One region of the Faecalibacterium sp. 3 genome, then DNA from elsewhere that is predicted to be linked to it. Evidence: riboswitches for the same ligand, from Rfam matches in the RefSeq annotation. Region 1 holds a riboswitch; the other holds the start of a gene.
The links. A riboswitch is a leader RNA that binds a small molecule or an ion and turns the genes downstream of it on or off. The one in region 1 is predicted to bind FMN.
Positions count from the first base shown of each region.

Region 2: it holds a riboswitch for FMN, as region 1 does, so the genes downstream of both, ribD (bifunctional diaminohydroxyphosphoribosylaminopyrimidine deaminase/5-amino-6-(5-phosphoribosylamino)uracil reductase RibD) here and ACNSPV_RS09210 (ECF transporter S component) in region 1, are expected to answer to the same signal.

Region 1 covers NZ_JBLWFN010000001.1:1,939,181-1,947,101, reverse strand. The annotation lists gene ACNSPV_RS09235 (5-formyltetrahydrofolate cyclo-ligase) at 1-296, shown strand, start outside; gene ACNSPV_RS09230 (cyclodeaminase/cyclohydrolase family protein) at 287-922, shown strand; gene ACNSPV_RS09225 (bifunctional 5,10-methylenetetrahydrofolate dehydrogenase/5,10-methenyltetrahydrofolate cyclohydrolase) at 1,090-1,944, shown strand; gene ACNSPV_RS09220 (phospho-N-acetylmuramoyl-pentapeptide-transferase) at 2,180-3,133, opposite strand; gene ACNSPV_RS09215 (MATE family efflux transporter) at 3,447-4,865, shown strand; gene ACNSPV_RS09210 (ECF transporter S component) at 4,990-5,589, opposite strand; FMN riboswitch at 5,815-6,016, opposite strand; gene ACNSPV_RS09205 (mechanosensitive ion channel family protein) at 6,180-7,265, shown strand; gene ACNSPV_RS09200 (hypothetical protein) at 7,318-7,539, opposite strand; gene ACNSPV_RS09195 (ZIP family metal transporter) at 7,810-7,921, opposite strand, start outside.
Region 2 covers NZ_JBLWFN010000001.1:184,109-192,029, reverse strand. The annotation lists gene rlmD (23S rRNA (uracil(1939)-C(5))-methyltransferase RlmD) at 1-308, shown strand, start outside; gene ACNSPV_RS00865 (low molecular weight protein-tyrosine-phosphatase) at 371-823, opposite strand; gene ACNSPV_RS00860 (winged helix-turn-helix domain-containing protein) at 820-1,236, opposite strand; gene ribE (6,7-dimethyl-8-ribityllumazine synthase) at 1,257-1,733, opposite strand; gene ACNSPV_RS00850 (bifunctional 3,4-dihydroxy-2-butanone-4-phosphate synthase/GTP cyclohydrolase II) at 1,755-2,951, opposite strand; gene ACNSPV_RS00845 (riboflavin synthase) at 2,964-3,605, opposite strand; gene ribD (bifunctional diaminohydroxyphosphoribosylaminopyrimidine deaminase/5-amino-6-(5-phosphoribosylamino)uracil reductase RibD) at 3,569-4,693, opposite strand; FMN riboswitch at 4,845-4,959, opposite strand; gene ACNSPV_RS00835 (resolvase) at 5,229-5,732, shown strand; gene ACNSPV_RS00830 (hypothetical protein) at 5,880-6,395, shown strand; gene ACNSPV_RS00825 (aldose epimerase) at 6,455-7,336, opposite strand; gene ACNSPV_RS00820 (hypothetical protein) at 7,444-7,599, opposite strand; gene ACNSPV_RS00815 (UxaA family hydrolase) at 7,680-7,921, opposite strand, start outside.

The DNA.
Region 1 (7,921 bases):
CGGACGGCTGGGAGGTGGGACAGTACGGCATCCGCACCCCCATCCTGAGCCGGTCGGAGATCCTGCTGCCGGAAGCGCTGGATCTGGTCCTTGTGCCCTGCACGGCTTTTGATGCAGACTGCTTCCGGGTCGGCATGGGCAAGGGTTATTACGACCGCTTTCTTCCCCGCTGCACCCATGCGGGAAAGATTGGCATTGCATTTGAAGCGCAGCGGGTCGCCCATGCCGCCGTGGACAGGCACGACCAGCGGCTGGACGCCTATGTAACAGAGAGGGGTATTTACCAATGGAAATGATGAAGCAGAGCTGTGAGCAGTTTCTGGCAGAACTGGCCGGCAAAGCGCCCACGCCGGGCGGCGGCGGCACAGCGGCACTGGTGGGTGCCGCCGGTGTAGCACTGGGCAGCATGGTGGGCAGCCTGACCGTCGGCAAAAAGAAATATGCCGCTGTGGAAGCGGGCATTCAGGCCCTGAATGCCCGGGCTGACATCCTGCGCAAAGAGCTGGAAGCTCTGGTGCAGGCCGACGCGGAAGCCTTTGCGCCGCTGGCCGCAGCCTATGGCCTGCCGAAGGACACGCCGGAACAGGCCGCACACAAAGCCGCCGTGCTGGAAAGCGCACTGGACGCCGCCTGTGTGGTGCCGCTGCAGATCATGGAAAAATGCGCTGAGGGCATTGTGCTGGTGGAAGAATACGCCGCCAAGGGCAGCGTGCTGGCCGTCTCGGACGCAGGCTGTGCAGCCGCTCTGTGCAAGGCAGCCTTGCAAGCCGCAAGCCTGAATGTGTTCATCAACACAAAGCTGATGACAGACCGTGCGCACGCTGCAGAACTGGACGCAAAAGCGGATAAATTGCTGGGTGAATTTGTACCAAAAGCAGATGCCGTGTTTGCATCGGTGACGGAGAAATTACGGATGCGGTGACCTACGGTCGAAGGCAGGAAGCTTTCTCCGCGAACAGCCCGGGACTCCAGTCCCGCCCCAACGCTTACGCGCCGGGGCCCCACCCCCAGGACATTCGCTGGAGAGACTTCCTGCCCCCGACCTGAGAAGCTGCTTTTACTATCAATCATCGAGAGAGGAAAAGTATTATGGCAACGATTTTAAAAGGTGCGCCGGTTGTGGCCGCCATGAACGAGCGCAACGCCGCATTGTGCGAGCAGCTCAAAGCAAAAGGCGTCGTGCCCACGCTGGCCGTAGTTCGTGTGGGCGAACGGGAGGACGACCTCTCCTACGAGCGCGGCGTGATCGCCCGCTGCGGCAAGGTTGGCGTGGAGGTAAAGCAGTTTCTGCTGCCCGCTGATGCCTCTCAGGACGAGCTGCTGAAGGTGATCGCAGAGATCAACGCAGAGGATGCCATCCACGGCTGTCTGCTGTTCCGTCCTCTGCCCAAACAGTTTGACGACCGCACTGTGCGTGCGGCTCTGGCTCCGGAAAAGGACATTGACGGCATCACAGACGGATCGCTGGCCGGAGTATTCACCAATACCGACCTCGGCTACGCCCCCTGCACTGCGCAGGCCTGCCTTGAGATCCTGAAGTATTACAACATTCCGCTTTCCGGCAGGCGTGCTGTCGTAGTGGGACGCAGCCTTGTGGTGGGCAAGCCCGCCGCCATGATGCTGGATCGCGAGAACGCCACTGTGACCATCTGCAATTCCCGCACCCGGGATCTTCCCGCCCTGTGCAGAGAAGCCGATGTGGTCGTGGTCGCCATGGGCAAAATGGGTGCCGTGGGTGCCGACTGCCTGCGGGAGGGCCAGACCGTGGTGGATGTGGGCATCCATGTGAACGAAGAGGGCAAGCTGTGCGGTGACGTGAAGTTTGCCGAAGCTGAACCCATCGTGGATGCCATTACCCCTGTGCCCGGCGGCGTTGGCACCGTGACCACCTCGGTGCTGGTAGGCCACGTGGTGCAGGCCGCAGCCAAAAAGGCCGGAGTGTAAGCGGAAGAATAATTTATAACATTGCAAGCAAGCCAGACCCGACAAGTTCTGTGGGTCTGGCTTGTTTGCTTTTTTTGCGAAAGAGTTTGTTGCAGGCGGCGGCATCTGCCGCGTCGGCTCTCCTCCTGTAAAAAAGAGGTTCAGAGAAATCCGCAGATTTTTCTGAACCTCAAAATAACAAATAATTTTCCGCTGAATATAGCCAAAGCGAACGCGGCGGCTATTTTCAATCAGCTTATCCGCGGACAAGGAACAGCAGCAGGGCCGACGCCACGCACTGCAGGATCAGCCAGCGGGCCACCACCTGTTCGTCGCTCCAGCCTTTGTTCTTGCGCACATGGTCGTGCAGCGGGGTGCGGGTGTTCTTGAGGATCGAAATATGCAGGAAGCGCTTCAGACTGATCTTGATAATGCCCAGGCTTCCATCCACGATGAACACGATGGCAGCCAGCAGGAAGGCAAAGGGGTGGCCGCACTTGAGCGACAGCATTGCGATGAAAAAGCCCATGGCGCGGCTTCCGGCGTCGCCCATCAGCAGGCTGGAAGGCTTTGCGTTGGACCACAGATAGGCCAGCAGTGCACCCATGAACACAACGCCTGCGGTGCCGTACTCGGCCAGCTCTGTTTTATAGGCCAGCAGGTAGGTGCCGATGGTCACGACTGCCACGCTAGCAGACAGACCGTCCACGCCGTCGGTGCAGTTGACCACATTGATGCTGGCCCAGATCAGAATGACGATGAGCAGCAGGTACACTGCATACGGCAGGGTGAAGCTCCACTGCAAAAAGTGCACGCCGCAGCCGTTGAAGTTCAGGTAAGTGGCACCGGCTACAATGGCGATCACAAAATCGATCAGGCCTTTTTTGTACTCATTCCACGCGGTCTCTGCCGCATCGTCAAAGTAACCGGACAGCATGGACGCAATGAGCAGCACGGTGTAGATGACATACTCCACCTTGAAGGGCAGGAAGGCCATCGACACCAGCGCGATGCACAGCACGAAGATCAGTCCGGAACCGCGGGCCTTGCCCTTGGAAAGTGCACCATTCACCGCAAACTCGCGGCCATGGTCATGGGGGAGCCTGTCATGAAAAACGGAATCCATCAGAGCCGTGAGAGCAAATGCCAGCAGAAATGCCAGAGCATCCACGCCGCGCTGTCCCACGACCGAAAGCAGCAGTTCGATCATATTCAAAGTTCCTCTTTCTTTTATTCTTACTGTGAAAGAAGTGTATCACGCTCCCCGTAAAAAATCAATCACTCACAGCGAAAAATGTGTCTTCGATTGACTTTTGTCGTGCCTGCATCTATAATAGTATATTAGTTTGTCAAATTCTGCTGTTTGGGCTGCTGCTTGCTTTCCGGACTTCTATTCGTGAAAAAGCGTTTGGAGCGGGCCACAGCCCGCGGCAAACGCAAACTATAAAAAATTATTTTCCGCTGAATATGGCAAAGCGTATGCGGTGCCATTTTTTAATGTGTAATCAGGATAAGGAGAACCAATGACCATTTCCCTTGAGCAGCTCTCGGCGCAGATGCGCCGGGGCGAACAGGTACCGCTGCGGCACACCATGCAGGTGGTGCTGACTCTGAGCATTCCGTCCATCCTGCAGCAGATCGTGGTAACAGCAGTGGAATACATCGACGCAGCCATGGTAGGCCACATCGGTGCATCGGCTACAGCCTCCATCGGCATCGTCAGCTCCAGCACTTGGCTCATGCATGGAATGCTGGCCGGTCTGTACATGTCCTTTGCCATTCAGGTGGCGCAGTATCTGGGGGCCGACCGGCAGGCAGACGCCCGCGGTGTGCTGCGTCAGTCTATGATCTTCAACCTTGCAGTGGGCCTTGCGGCAGCCGCCTTTGGCATCGGCATCAGCCGGTTTCTGCCCGGATGGCTGGGGGCAGACCCGTCCCTGCGGGCGGATGCATCGGCTTATTTTGCCATCTGGTCCGCTTCCCTGCCCTTTTTGATGGTCATGGGCACCTATTCCTCCATGCTGCGTTCCTGCGGCGACGCCCTGACGCCGGGCCTGATCAGCGTATTGACCTGCGTGCTGGATGTGATCTTCAACTTCTTCCTCATCAACCCCACCCGGCAGATGACGGTGCTGGGCCGCACCATGACCGTGTGGGGCCTCGGCTGGGGCGTGCCGGGCGCGGCGCTGGGCACCGCCTTTGCCACTGCCATCAGCGGCACGCTGACGCTGGCACTGCTGCTGCTCCGCGATGGCCCGCTGTGCATCCGCAAGCCCGGCTCCTGGCAGATCACCAGAGCCTGCCTGCAGAACCTCTGGAAGGTGGGCACGCCGCTGGCCGCCGAACGCGCGGCCCTTTCCTCCGCACAGGTGCTGCTCATCCGCATCGTGTCCGGCCTTGGCACCACTGCCATTGCGGCCAACAGTCTGGGGGTGAGCGCCGAAAGCCTGTGCTATATGGCAGGCTACGGCATTCAGGATGCCGCCCTTGCACTGGTCGGTCAGGCTGTAGGCGCAAACCGCCGGGATATGTCCAGACGTTTTGCATGGCTGTGCACCTGCATGGGCATAGGCATCATGGCTCTGACCGGTGCAGGCATGTATCTGTTTGCGCCCAATCTGATGGGCATCTTCACCGCAGACACCGCAGTCATTGCACTGGGTGCGCAAGTGCTGCGGATCGAAGCTCTGGCTGAGCCCATGTTCGGAGCCAGCATCGTTGCCAGCGGTGCCATGCAGGGCGCCGGCGACAGTGCCGGCTGCTTTGTGCTGAACCTCGTCAGCATGTGGGGCATCCGGCTCACCCTTGCCACCCTGCTGGCCCCGCACTTTGGGCTGGTGGGCGTGTGGTTTGCCATGAGCTTTGAGCTGACCATGCGCGGCGTGCTGTTCCTTGTGCGGCTGGCGCGTGGCAGATGGCTGGACAAGGGCGCACTGGCCTGATCGACCGCTGGCGGATCTATTTTCCTGTAAATAACAGCTCCCCGGCCGGGAACCGCACTGCGGGACCTGACCGGGGAGTTTTGCTGTGGTTATTTGATTTGAGAAGAAAAAAGTGGAGAACAAGTTACTTTCTGCCGTGCAGGATGGGAGACAGCGGCTTGTAGATCAGCAGGCACAGTGCTGCGTCCAGCAGGCCCTTGACCAGCGTAAAGGGCATGTTAAAGACGACCAGACACTTGATGAGGCTGTCTGCGGAGGGCAGGATCGCCTGATACATGCCAAGGATCGCCTCCAGCGGCATGTGGTAGAAGGTGACATAGGCCGGATAGGTAATAAAGTAGTTGGACGGTACGCTGAACACAGCCATGGCTGCAGCGCCTGCAATAGCACCAATGATGGCGGTCTTGCGGCTCTTGTGGTGCTTATAGACAACGCCTGCCACAGCGGAGAAAACCGCACCCAGCATAAAGTTGCACAGCTCACCCACACACGCGGTGGAGGTGCCCTTGATGACGATGTGCAGCAGGTTCTTCATAAAGCTGATGACCACACCGTACACCGGGCCAAGTGCGAATGCGCCCAGCAGAGCGGGCAAATCGGAGAAGTCCATCTTGACGAAGGACGGGATGAGCATCGGGATGGGAAACTCAATGAACATCAGGATAAAGGCCACTGCGCTGAGCATGGCGGCAACGGTAAGATTGTGGGTCGTGTTCTTTTTCATGGTTATGATTCCTTCCCGGGCAAAAGGCCCTGTAAAAATGTTCCGAAAGCTCTTTTCGTATCGCAGAAGCTGTTCCCATAAGCATTGCACACCGCCTGAGCGTCTTTGTCATTCGGTACGCCCTGCTCATGAAAGCAGTTTCTTATTTTGGAACGGGAAGGACAAACAGAAAAGCGCCCTGCTGCAACAAAAACACTGCAACAGGGCGCGTAGACAACAATTTGCCTGCCGTTTCTTACATCCGGACTATACCGTTGGTCCCGGAATCGCACCGGGTCAGCACCCACAAAAGGTGGTCGCGGACTTGGAGAGATCTCTCATTGTCATTGCACGCCGTTTGAACTTTTTTGTTCCTTTGGCACGCTCCGGCAACGAAAGCAGCTTCCTTACCGCCAGTGGGGAATCACACCCCGCCCTGAAACGAACTTTCTGGCACAGAGTATAGCGTGCCGGCCCCGGCTTGTCAAGAGGGAACTTTTTGATTTGTATATTTTTTATCAAAGTATTCCTTTTTTTGTTTTCCTCTCAGCCTTGCTCCGGCGGGTGTGATATGATATCATGGATGCGCTGTAAAAATTCAGGAGGTTAAAATGATTTTCTCGATCCGTGATCTCTCGTTTGAGCTTGGCTCGCTGCTTCTGGAAGGCTGGCTGGCGCTGGCTGCGCGTGCGGTGTGCGCCCTGCTCATCCTGCTGGCCGCATGGCTCGTGCGCCGCTGGCTGAACAAAAAGGGCATTCCGGCGCTGCTTGCCCGCAGCTGGTATTTTACCGGCACGCCCATCCTGCTGCGCAGTTTTTCCACCCCCATCCTGCGCATGTGCAGCGTCATTGGTGTGTATCTGGCCGCCGCTTCCCTGCCATGGGCCATTTCCGGCATTCCAAAGCTGCTGCTGCTCTGTTTCCGTCTCGCCATGACCTTTCTGGTCTGCGAAGGGCTGTATGCCGCATCCGATCTGGCCGACCTGCTGCTGGCTTCCTGCAGCCCGGAGATCCGCTCCAACAAAACGCTGCGCTCTCTGCTGGATACCACCTACAAGGTGCTGGTCATCGTGCTGTGCGTGGCTGCGCTGGCGCAGGAGGTGGGTTTTCCCATCGGCAGCATCGTAGCCGGTGCCGGACTTGTCGGCCTGACCATTTCGCTGGCTGCACAGGAAAGCGCCAGCAACCTGTTTTCCGGCATCGTCATCCTGCTGGATAAGCCCTTCTCGGTGGGCGACTGGATCACCGTGGGCAGTGTGGAGGGCGAAGTGATCGACATCAATTTCCGCTCCACCCGCATCCGCTCTCTGGATAAGACCATCAATGTCGTCACCAATAGCCAGATCTGCGCCTCCACGGTAAAGAACGCGGCCCTGCGCACCATGCGTCCCTATAAGTTCAACCTTGGCGTCACCTACAATACTACCCGTCCCAAGCTGGAAAAGCTGATGAAAGACCTGCAGGCCATGCTGGATGCCAGCCCGTATACCAACAAGGGCACCAACATCGTGCAGCTGGCAAACTTTGGGGATTCCAGCATCAACATTCTGGTCTCCGCCTATCTGGTGACCAATGTCTACGCCGAGTTCCTGCAGATGCAGAACGACCTGAACCTGAATATCATGGATATCATGCAGGCTGACGGTGTGGATTTTGCCTTTCCCTCCACCAGCGTGTACATCGAAAAAAATTCCTGACACCAGAAAAAAATGCCGCTCCAGCCAAACCGGAGCGGCATTTTTCTTTTGTTTATTCGTTTGCAGCCTTATTCAGCTGCACCTCGGCAGCTTCTTGCGCCTCTTCTTCCTTCTGATAGATTTCAAATGCCGACCACATGGGTACAATGTCCCTGCCGCAGAGCCGGCGCTCAATACAGGACCGCCAGCACCCGGCCCAGAGCCCTGCAGCCCTTCTTGGCCCCCAGACCACTCCATTGACCGCGCTGTTGATGCCTGTGATGGTATCCAGCATCCTGATTTCCCCCTCTTGTTAAAAAATGCGGGCAGGAACCTTTCAAGGCTCTGCCCGCATGTCAGGATGCTTATTCCACACTCTGGTGCGCACCTCAGCAGGCAGTCACACCATTGTGTCTGTTCGTTCTTGCCCCGTACCCTCTTGCGGGTACGGGGCATACAGGGTATCATAAAATTTCCGCATACGCAAGATTTTCAGATAAAATGCAGGAATTTTCAGTTTGGCCTTGTCTATGCTGAATTTTGTTATCGTATGACTTTTCATCGGTTATAATGCCACATCAAGCGCCATCATCAGCGCAAACCCCAGCACGATGCTCACCACACCGGCAGGCTCATCCTCTTCCACCGCCTGCGGGATCATCTCCTGCGCGGTCACG
Region 2 (7,921 bases), 1.8 Mb from region 1:
TCGAGACGGTATGCGCATTGTCCAAACTAGATGTCTACCAGAAGATCACGGTAGACCTGAAGATGGATGAGTTGGACGTGACTGCTACGGAGACCAAGGCTACCTATGAAGAGATCCGGGAGTACGTCAAGGGGCACACCGGTCTGAACGTGAGCGACCTCTATATTGCACAGGTCAAGCGCAAGTGCGGCATCAAGGAGCGGCAGAACTACAACAAGCCTAAGGCTGAGAACCCCAAGCGGCTCAAGTGCCCGGCGGAGAAGGAAAGAGCCATCCGGGAGGCGCTGAAGTATTTTAAGATGATTTGAAATAAAAAAATAGACGGATGTCTGTCAACTGGCAGACATCCGTCCGTTTTTATGATAATCTGTTATGATCGCAGTTCCTCAAGCAATGCCGTGCATCCTTCCAGTATATCCTGCCATGTGGCTTCAAAATCTCCCGTGAACCATGGGTCTGCCACTTCACGGGGATGATCCGTATGCGCCATCAGCAGCGAGACTTTATGCTGTGGGTCTCCGCCGACAAGCCGCAGGATGTCGCACAGATTACTTTCGTCCATGCCAATCAGATGATCATACCGTGCATAATCCAGCCGGGTCATCTGCTGGGCGGTCTTGCCGTTGCAGTCGATGCCATGTTCTGCCAGCTTCTGCCGTGCAGGAGGATAGACCGGATTTCCGATTTCCCATGCACTGGTGGCGGCTGATGCGATTTCAAATTGCTCGGATAGTCCTGCCTTGGACGTAAGGTCTTTCATCACATACTCCGCCATCGGGCTTCGGCAGATATTTCCGAGACAAATAAATAAGATCCTGGTCATGCCGGGTCGTTCTCCTTTTGGCTTACAAAAGCATAGCCGCCGTGGGTAGTGCGGATAAAGCTACCGCAGCCGGCCAGCTTCTTTCGCAGATTGGAAACGGTATTTGCCACGACCTTTAAGGTGTCGTCACAGTTTTGTCCCCACACAGCACGGAAAAGCTCTTCTTTTGAGAAGATTTGTCCTTCGTGGGAGGCAAGCATCAGCAGCAAATCGAACTCCAGTCGTGTAAGGGAGACTTTTCTGCCGTTGCACGACACTTCGTGGGTCATTCCGTCCAGTGTAAGCCCCGGAAGAACCAACTTCTCCCATGAATCAATGGATATTTGCTCTGCCTCGATGTGCTCTCGTTCCAGAAGCATCCGGATCTTCTGCTCTAATTCCGGGTCAGGCTGTCGGGTCTTTATAACGATCATGGCAAACTCCTGCGTGTATTTTACTCTGCGGCGGTATCCATTTCCCGGAGCAGGTTTACCATCTCGATGGCACTGACTGCACAGTCATAGCCTTTATTACCTGCTTTGGTGCCTGCCCGCTCGATGGCCTGTTCGATGTTTTCGGTGGTCAGAACACCAAAGAGGACGGGAACCCCGCTTTCCAGCGAGACCGTGGCAATGCCTTTGGAAACCTCATTGCACACATAGTCGTAATGGCTGGTAGAACCGCGAATCACGGCACCAAGGCAGATCACAGCATCATACTTTCCGCTTTTTGCCATTTTAGAGGCGACCAGTGGGATCTCAAAAGCACCCGGAACCCATGCAACATGAATATCAGCGTCCTGCACATCGTGCCGGAGCAGACCATCCATTGCTCCGCTCAGAAGTTTGGACGTGATAAATTCGTTGAATCGGGCAGCTACGATACCGACCTTGATATTCTGAGAAACCAGCTTGCCTTCAAATGTTTTCATTTTTAAATACCTCTTTCGTTGTTAATATTCCAGAAGATGTCCCATCCGTGCCTGCTTCGTTTTCAGGTAAAACAGGTCATACGGGGTCGCCGTCATCTGAATGGGTACGCGCTCGGAGATCTCCAGCCCAAACTCGGAGAGCTGATATACTTTGTCCGGGTTATTGGTAAGCAGGCGCAGACTTTTTACGCCAAGTTCCCGGAGGATCTGCGCGCCGAGATAATACTCCCGTTCATCTCCATGGAACCCCAGAGCGAGATTGGCTTCCAGCGTATCCATGCCCTGCTCCTGAAGTTCATAGGCACGCAGTTTGTTGATCAGACCGATGCCCCGGCCTTCCTGCCGCATATAGAGCAGGATACCCCGGCCTTCTTTTTCGATCTGCGTCATGGCAGCGGCCAGCTGCTGGCCGCAGTCACAACGCAAAGAGCCAAATGTATCTCCTGTCAGGCATTCCGAGTGGACGCGGCACAGAATATCCTTTCCATTGCCAATGTCACCTTTTACCAGTGCAATGTGATGCTCTCCGTTCAGGCGGCTCACAAAACCATAAGCTCTGAAGGTGCCATACTTGGTGGGCAGGTTCACTGCCGTCACCTGATCGACCAGTTTATCGTGACACTTGCGGTACTCCTGTAAATCACGGATGGTGATGAATTTGATCTGGAAACGCTCTGCCAGCTTTGCCAGTTCAGCGGTGCGCATCATCGTGCCATCCTCCCGCATGATCTCGCAGCACAGGCCGCATTCTTTCAGCCCTGCCAGACGGCACAGGTCAACGGTTGCTTCCGTGTGACCGTTGCGCTCCAACACACCGTTCTTTTTTGCCAGAAGGGGGAACATATGGCCCGGTCTGCGGAAATCTTCTGCTTTTGCGTGATCGTCCACACAAGCCATCGCCGTAATGGAACGCTCTGCGGCAGAAATGCCCGTAGAAGTAGAAACGTGGTCGATGGACACCGTAAATGCCGTTTCATGGTTGTCGGTGTTATACTGCACCATTTGCGGAAATTGCAGCTTCTGGACAAAAGCCTCGGACATCGGCATACAGATCAGACCTTTGCCGTGGGTCGCCATAAAGTTGATGTTTTCGGTGGTGGCAAATTCGGCAGCACAGATGAAGTCCCCCTCGTTTTCACGGTCGGGGTCATCCGTTACCAGAATGATTTTTCCTTGCTTCAGGTCTTGCAAAGCTTCGGGAATGGTATTGAAGTTCATCGTAAACTCTCCTTAAAAGCCGCAGCGCAGCAGCATTTCTTTTGTGAGCGTGTTTTGCTTCGGTGTTTCTGATGGAAGCAGCCTCTCGATATATTTTCCAACAACATCGGTTTCCAGATTGACAAAATCCCCTTTGTGCCGTTGGTTCAGGTTCGTCTGACGGACGGTGTGCGGTATCGTGGACACGGAAAAGCCCGTAGGTTCCACCGCAGCCACGGTCAGGCTGATACCGTCTATTGTGATAGAGCCTTTTTCAACAACATAGCGAAGGATCGCAGAATCTGCATGAATGGTGTACCAGATGGCCGTATCGTCTTTTCGGATATTAGCAATGCGTCCGACGCCATCCACATGGCCTGCTACGATGTGTCCGCCAAAACGTCCGTTGGCCGGCATGGCACGTTCCAGATTGACAGCACTTCCAACGGTGAGCTGTGCAAGTGCAGAGCGGTTCAAGGTCTCGTGCATGACATCCGCAGCAAAGCTATCCGGGAAGAGCTGCCTGACGGTCAGACAGATGCCGTTGACGGCGATGCTGTCGCCGATCCTGGTTCCTTCCAGAACCGTTTTTGCACAAACAGTCAGTACGGCGGAATGCTGTCCCCGATTGATGGATTTTATTGTTCCGACTTCTTCCACGATTCCGGTAAACACGGGTACTCCACCTCACTTTCGATCAGGAAATCTTCGCCAAGCTGTTCCAATCGGCTGTTCTTCAGGCGGAATGCAGCATCCGGAAGCGGGACACCTGCACCCTCAATGGGTGCTTTGGCATCCCTTCCTCCGAACAGCTTCGGGGCAATGTAAGCCTGTACCTGCTGCACGATGCCGCTTTCCAGTGCAGACCAGTTCAAGGTTCCGCCGCCTTCCAGCAGAATGCTGTCGATCTGCTCCTGCCCCAGCTGTTCCATCAGTTGCAGAAGATTCACATGACCGCAATGCGCTTCCAGACAAAGGACCCGGCACCCGGCCTGTTGATATGCCGCCTGCTTCTCCGGGTCGCCGCAGCAGGTCGCAAGAATGGTCGGAACCTGTTTGGCGGTCATGACCACCTGTGATTGCAGCGGTGTCCGCAAATGTGTATCACAGATGATCCGGACGGGATCACGGCCACCCTCTATCCGGCAGGTCAGCAGCGGGTCATCTGCTAGGATGGTTCCGACTCCCACCATAATGCCGCGGAATCGGTGTCGCTGCCGTTGAACATGATTCCGGGCAATTTCCCCGGTGATCCATTTGGAAGCGCCTGTGTATGTGGCGATTTTTCCGTCCATCGTCATGGCGTATTTCATGGAAACGAAGGGGCGTTTTGTGGTGATATAGTGGAAGAACACCTTGTTCAGCGCATCGCATTCCTCTTGCAGAACATTTTCGGTCACATCTATGCCGTGTGCGCGCAGGATTGCAATTCCCTTTCCAGCCACCAGCGGATTCGGGTCAGCAGAACCCACGACCACCCGGTGAATGCCCGCGTCCAGAATCGCATCCACGCAGGGCGGCTGCTTTCCGTAATGGCAGCACGGCTCCAATGTCACATACAGGGTCGCTCCCTGCGGATCTTCGGTGCAGGATGCCAGCGCATTGCGCTCCGCATGAGCCTGACCGTATCTCTGGTGCCAGCCCTGTCCGATGATCCTGCCCTCTTTTGCGACCACGGCACCCACCATCGGGTTGGGAGATGTCCATCCGCAGCCCCTTTTTGCAAGCTGCAAAGCCAGACGCATATAGTCTTTGTCGTTCATCGTGTCGCCTCCAAAAGAAAAAGCCCTGAACAAAAACGTTCAGGGCAAGCCGAAAAGACACAAGGGACCCTTGTGCAAAAAAGAAAGCTCCAGAATGCAAACGCATCCCAGAGCAGCCTCCACAAGCGCAGAACCGTGCGGGCTCTGCGCTTGGTATCTTCTTTCATCCAGACTGTACTGTCGGCTTCGGAGTTTCACCGAATCATGCCTTACGGCTCGTGGGCTGTACCACCGGTAGGGAATCGCACCCTGCCCTGAAGATTTCTGATTCAATTACAGCGGCATTATAGCACGGCTCCTTTCGGATTGCAAGGGCATTCTGCAAACCGGGACGAAACCGGGATGAAGCGAATCGCTACAACAATAAAATCACATCGTCCGTAGGACAATGTGAACGGAGAATCCAAAGGGGCGCGGGTCGCCAGGCGAGAGCAGCGCCCTTTGGCACACGACTTTGCTTGCAAAGTCTATTCCGAACAAGACGGTACGAATGGGAGGTGCTGGAAATGGCAGCAGAAAAGACCAAGGTCTACACATGAAGGTAGATACCACTGCCATTGAGCAGGAGATCGCCGCCTATGAGAAGCAGCTGCGGCAGCACTACTCCACAAAATCCCGGCTTATGGAGGAGATCGACAGCCTTGACCCGGACGACCGGCACTTTATCGCCCGAAAATCCGACCTTGACGACCGCCTTTATAAGATGTACGATAAAATCGAAGAGGCGGAAAATGGACTGATGGATGCCCGGGCAAAGAAGCAGACCATTGAAGCCGACAAAATCACAGGTGACAACATCTATAAGATCCTGATTTGCTTCGACAAGCTTTATGCCACCATGACCGAGGCGGAACGCCGCAGGCTGGTGGAGATTTTGATCGATGAGGTGCAGATCTACCCGGAACGCCAGCCTAACGGACAGTGGCTGAAGTCTGTCCGGTTCAAGCTGCCCATCATTGACCATGACCTTGAATTGAGTTTGGACAATCCGGATCGTGTCGAGGTTGTGTGTTCGATGGTTAGAGTCAAAAAGCATTGATCTAATGTGAAGTAGGGTGAGCCGTTTTATGTATTCTGTTACACAGCGTATAAAAATGATCCGGCAATATGAAGGAAAATAAGTAGGCCTGTGCGGTCTGGTGAAAAATAACAGCACAAATAGCACAGAGAAAAGGAGCATCTACCCATGAACGCAAATATCAATTATGATGAGATCCCGGATACCAGTGCCGTGCAGGAGGACCTGCTTGCGGCGCTGAGCAGCCAGCATGTGACCGTGCACACGAATGAGGAGCCGGACTTCGACTACATGGAAAACGAAGATGTGGCCTTTGTGGTCAAGAATCCGCACAACGAAGAGAATCTGCTCATTGAACTGGGCGGCGAGTTCTCGCTCTTCTTCGGCCTGTGGCATGGGCAGTACAAGACGGTGGAGTATGACTACGACCGCATGAAGAAGGACGTTGCCGCGATTCTGGCGGGCAATGCCGGTGTGCTGAGCCTGTACACAGACGGCAAGTGGCAGGGCAGTACCCTCTGCCCGGAGAAGGTGTCTGCCGATGCCGACATGGAAAAGCTGCTGGAACGCTGCTGGCAAAAGCAGGAGCCGAAGGAAAAACTGCTGGCACAGGGCGGCAGGGTGGAATTGCTCTACTGGGACCCGGCGGAAAATAAGAGCTTTGTGATTCCGGCAAAGAACTGAACTATAACAAAAAGGACACACCGTGACAGGTGTGTCCTTTTTGTTATATGATATGAAGCTTAGACCTTCTCGATGGTGATGCTCCAATCGGCGGTCATGGCCTCGTCCGGCTCCAGCACCTCGTGCCGGCCTTCCTCGTTGACGCTGTTGGCCCAGCCGTTCCAGGGCTCCATGCACACAAAGCTCTCGGCATCCTGCTGCCACAGCACGGCGTGGTCGAAGCTGTCGTCTGCATCCACAGTCACCTTGTGGCCGTTACCGCTGTCGGTGAGGGTCATGGGGAACTGTACGCCGGTCAGCAGGCGCACGCTGTTGTCGGCGCCTTCCTTGCGGGTGAGGGTGATCTTTTCCGGGGCAGCGGGCTGCTCGCCCTTGGCGCTCTCGGAGCAGGTGGCACAATGGATGTCAAAGTCCACATTTTCCAGCTTGGAAGCCTTGAAGTAGGGGTGGAAGCCAAAGCTGAAGGGCATGTTGGTGTCGCCCTCGTTGATCACGGTCATGTTGATGGCGGCAGTATTGCCTTCGAGGTTGTAGTTCATCAGCACGGTGAAATCGAAGGGATAGAGGAATTTGGTCAGGGGGGTGGACTCCAGGATCAGGGTCACGCCGTCCGGGCCGACGCTTTCCACATCCCATGCGCACAGGTCGGCAAAGCCGTGGTTCTCCATGGGGTATGCCTTGCCGTCGAAGATATGCACGCCGTTATCGGGCAGGCCGCAGTTGGGGAACAGCACCGGCACGCCGAAGCGGGGACGGTTGCACTCGGAAAAATTGGGGTGGCGGGTCCAGATGTACTCCTCGCCGTTCAGCGAGAAGCCGGTGATCATGCCGCCGCGCTCCGGGGTGATGACCAGCTCGGTCTTTGCCTCGGCGTCGGTGATGACATACTGCTCGTAGCAGGCACCGTTTTCGGTGACGTAACGGGTGGTGATCTGATTCATAAAATATACCTCCTGTTTTAACCTTCTCAGTCTGTTCGCAAGCTCACAGCCAGCTTCCCGAGGGGGGAGCTTTTTGCGCTTTATCTCAAGGCGATGCCGGAGAGGGTTCAGTCCTTCTGATGTTCTTTTAGTTTTTCAAAATAATAATCAATGCCATAGCGGATGAGATATTTTATGACCCTTGCAATAACGGCCACGATAGCGGCAAAAATGCCGCCGTAAAGCAGGAACGCATAGATCATCATACGGGTGGTCATAGCCATAATAACACATCCTTTTTGTGGCTCACAGATGCACAAAAAGGCCGCCGGGCGGCGCGAACCGCTCAGCAGCCTTTGATTTTTTACAGAACGACGCCGTCCTTGAAGATGGAGATCTCGCGGAAGCCGTGCTTCTCGGCCTTGGTCTGCTCGCCGCTTGCAACGCGGATGACCAGATCCAGCAGGTCCTTTGCGGCCTCGTCGATGGTCTTTTCGCCATCTGCGATCACGCCGGTGTTGAAGTCGATCCAGCCGGATTTCTTCTGGGCCAGCGGAGTGTTGGTGGAGATCTTCAGGGTGGGAGCCGGGGCCGAGAACGGAGTGC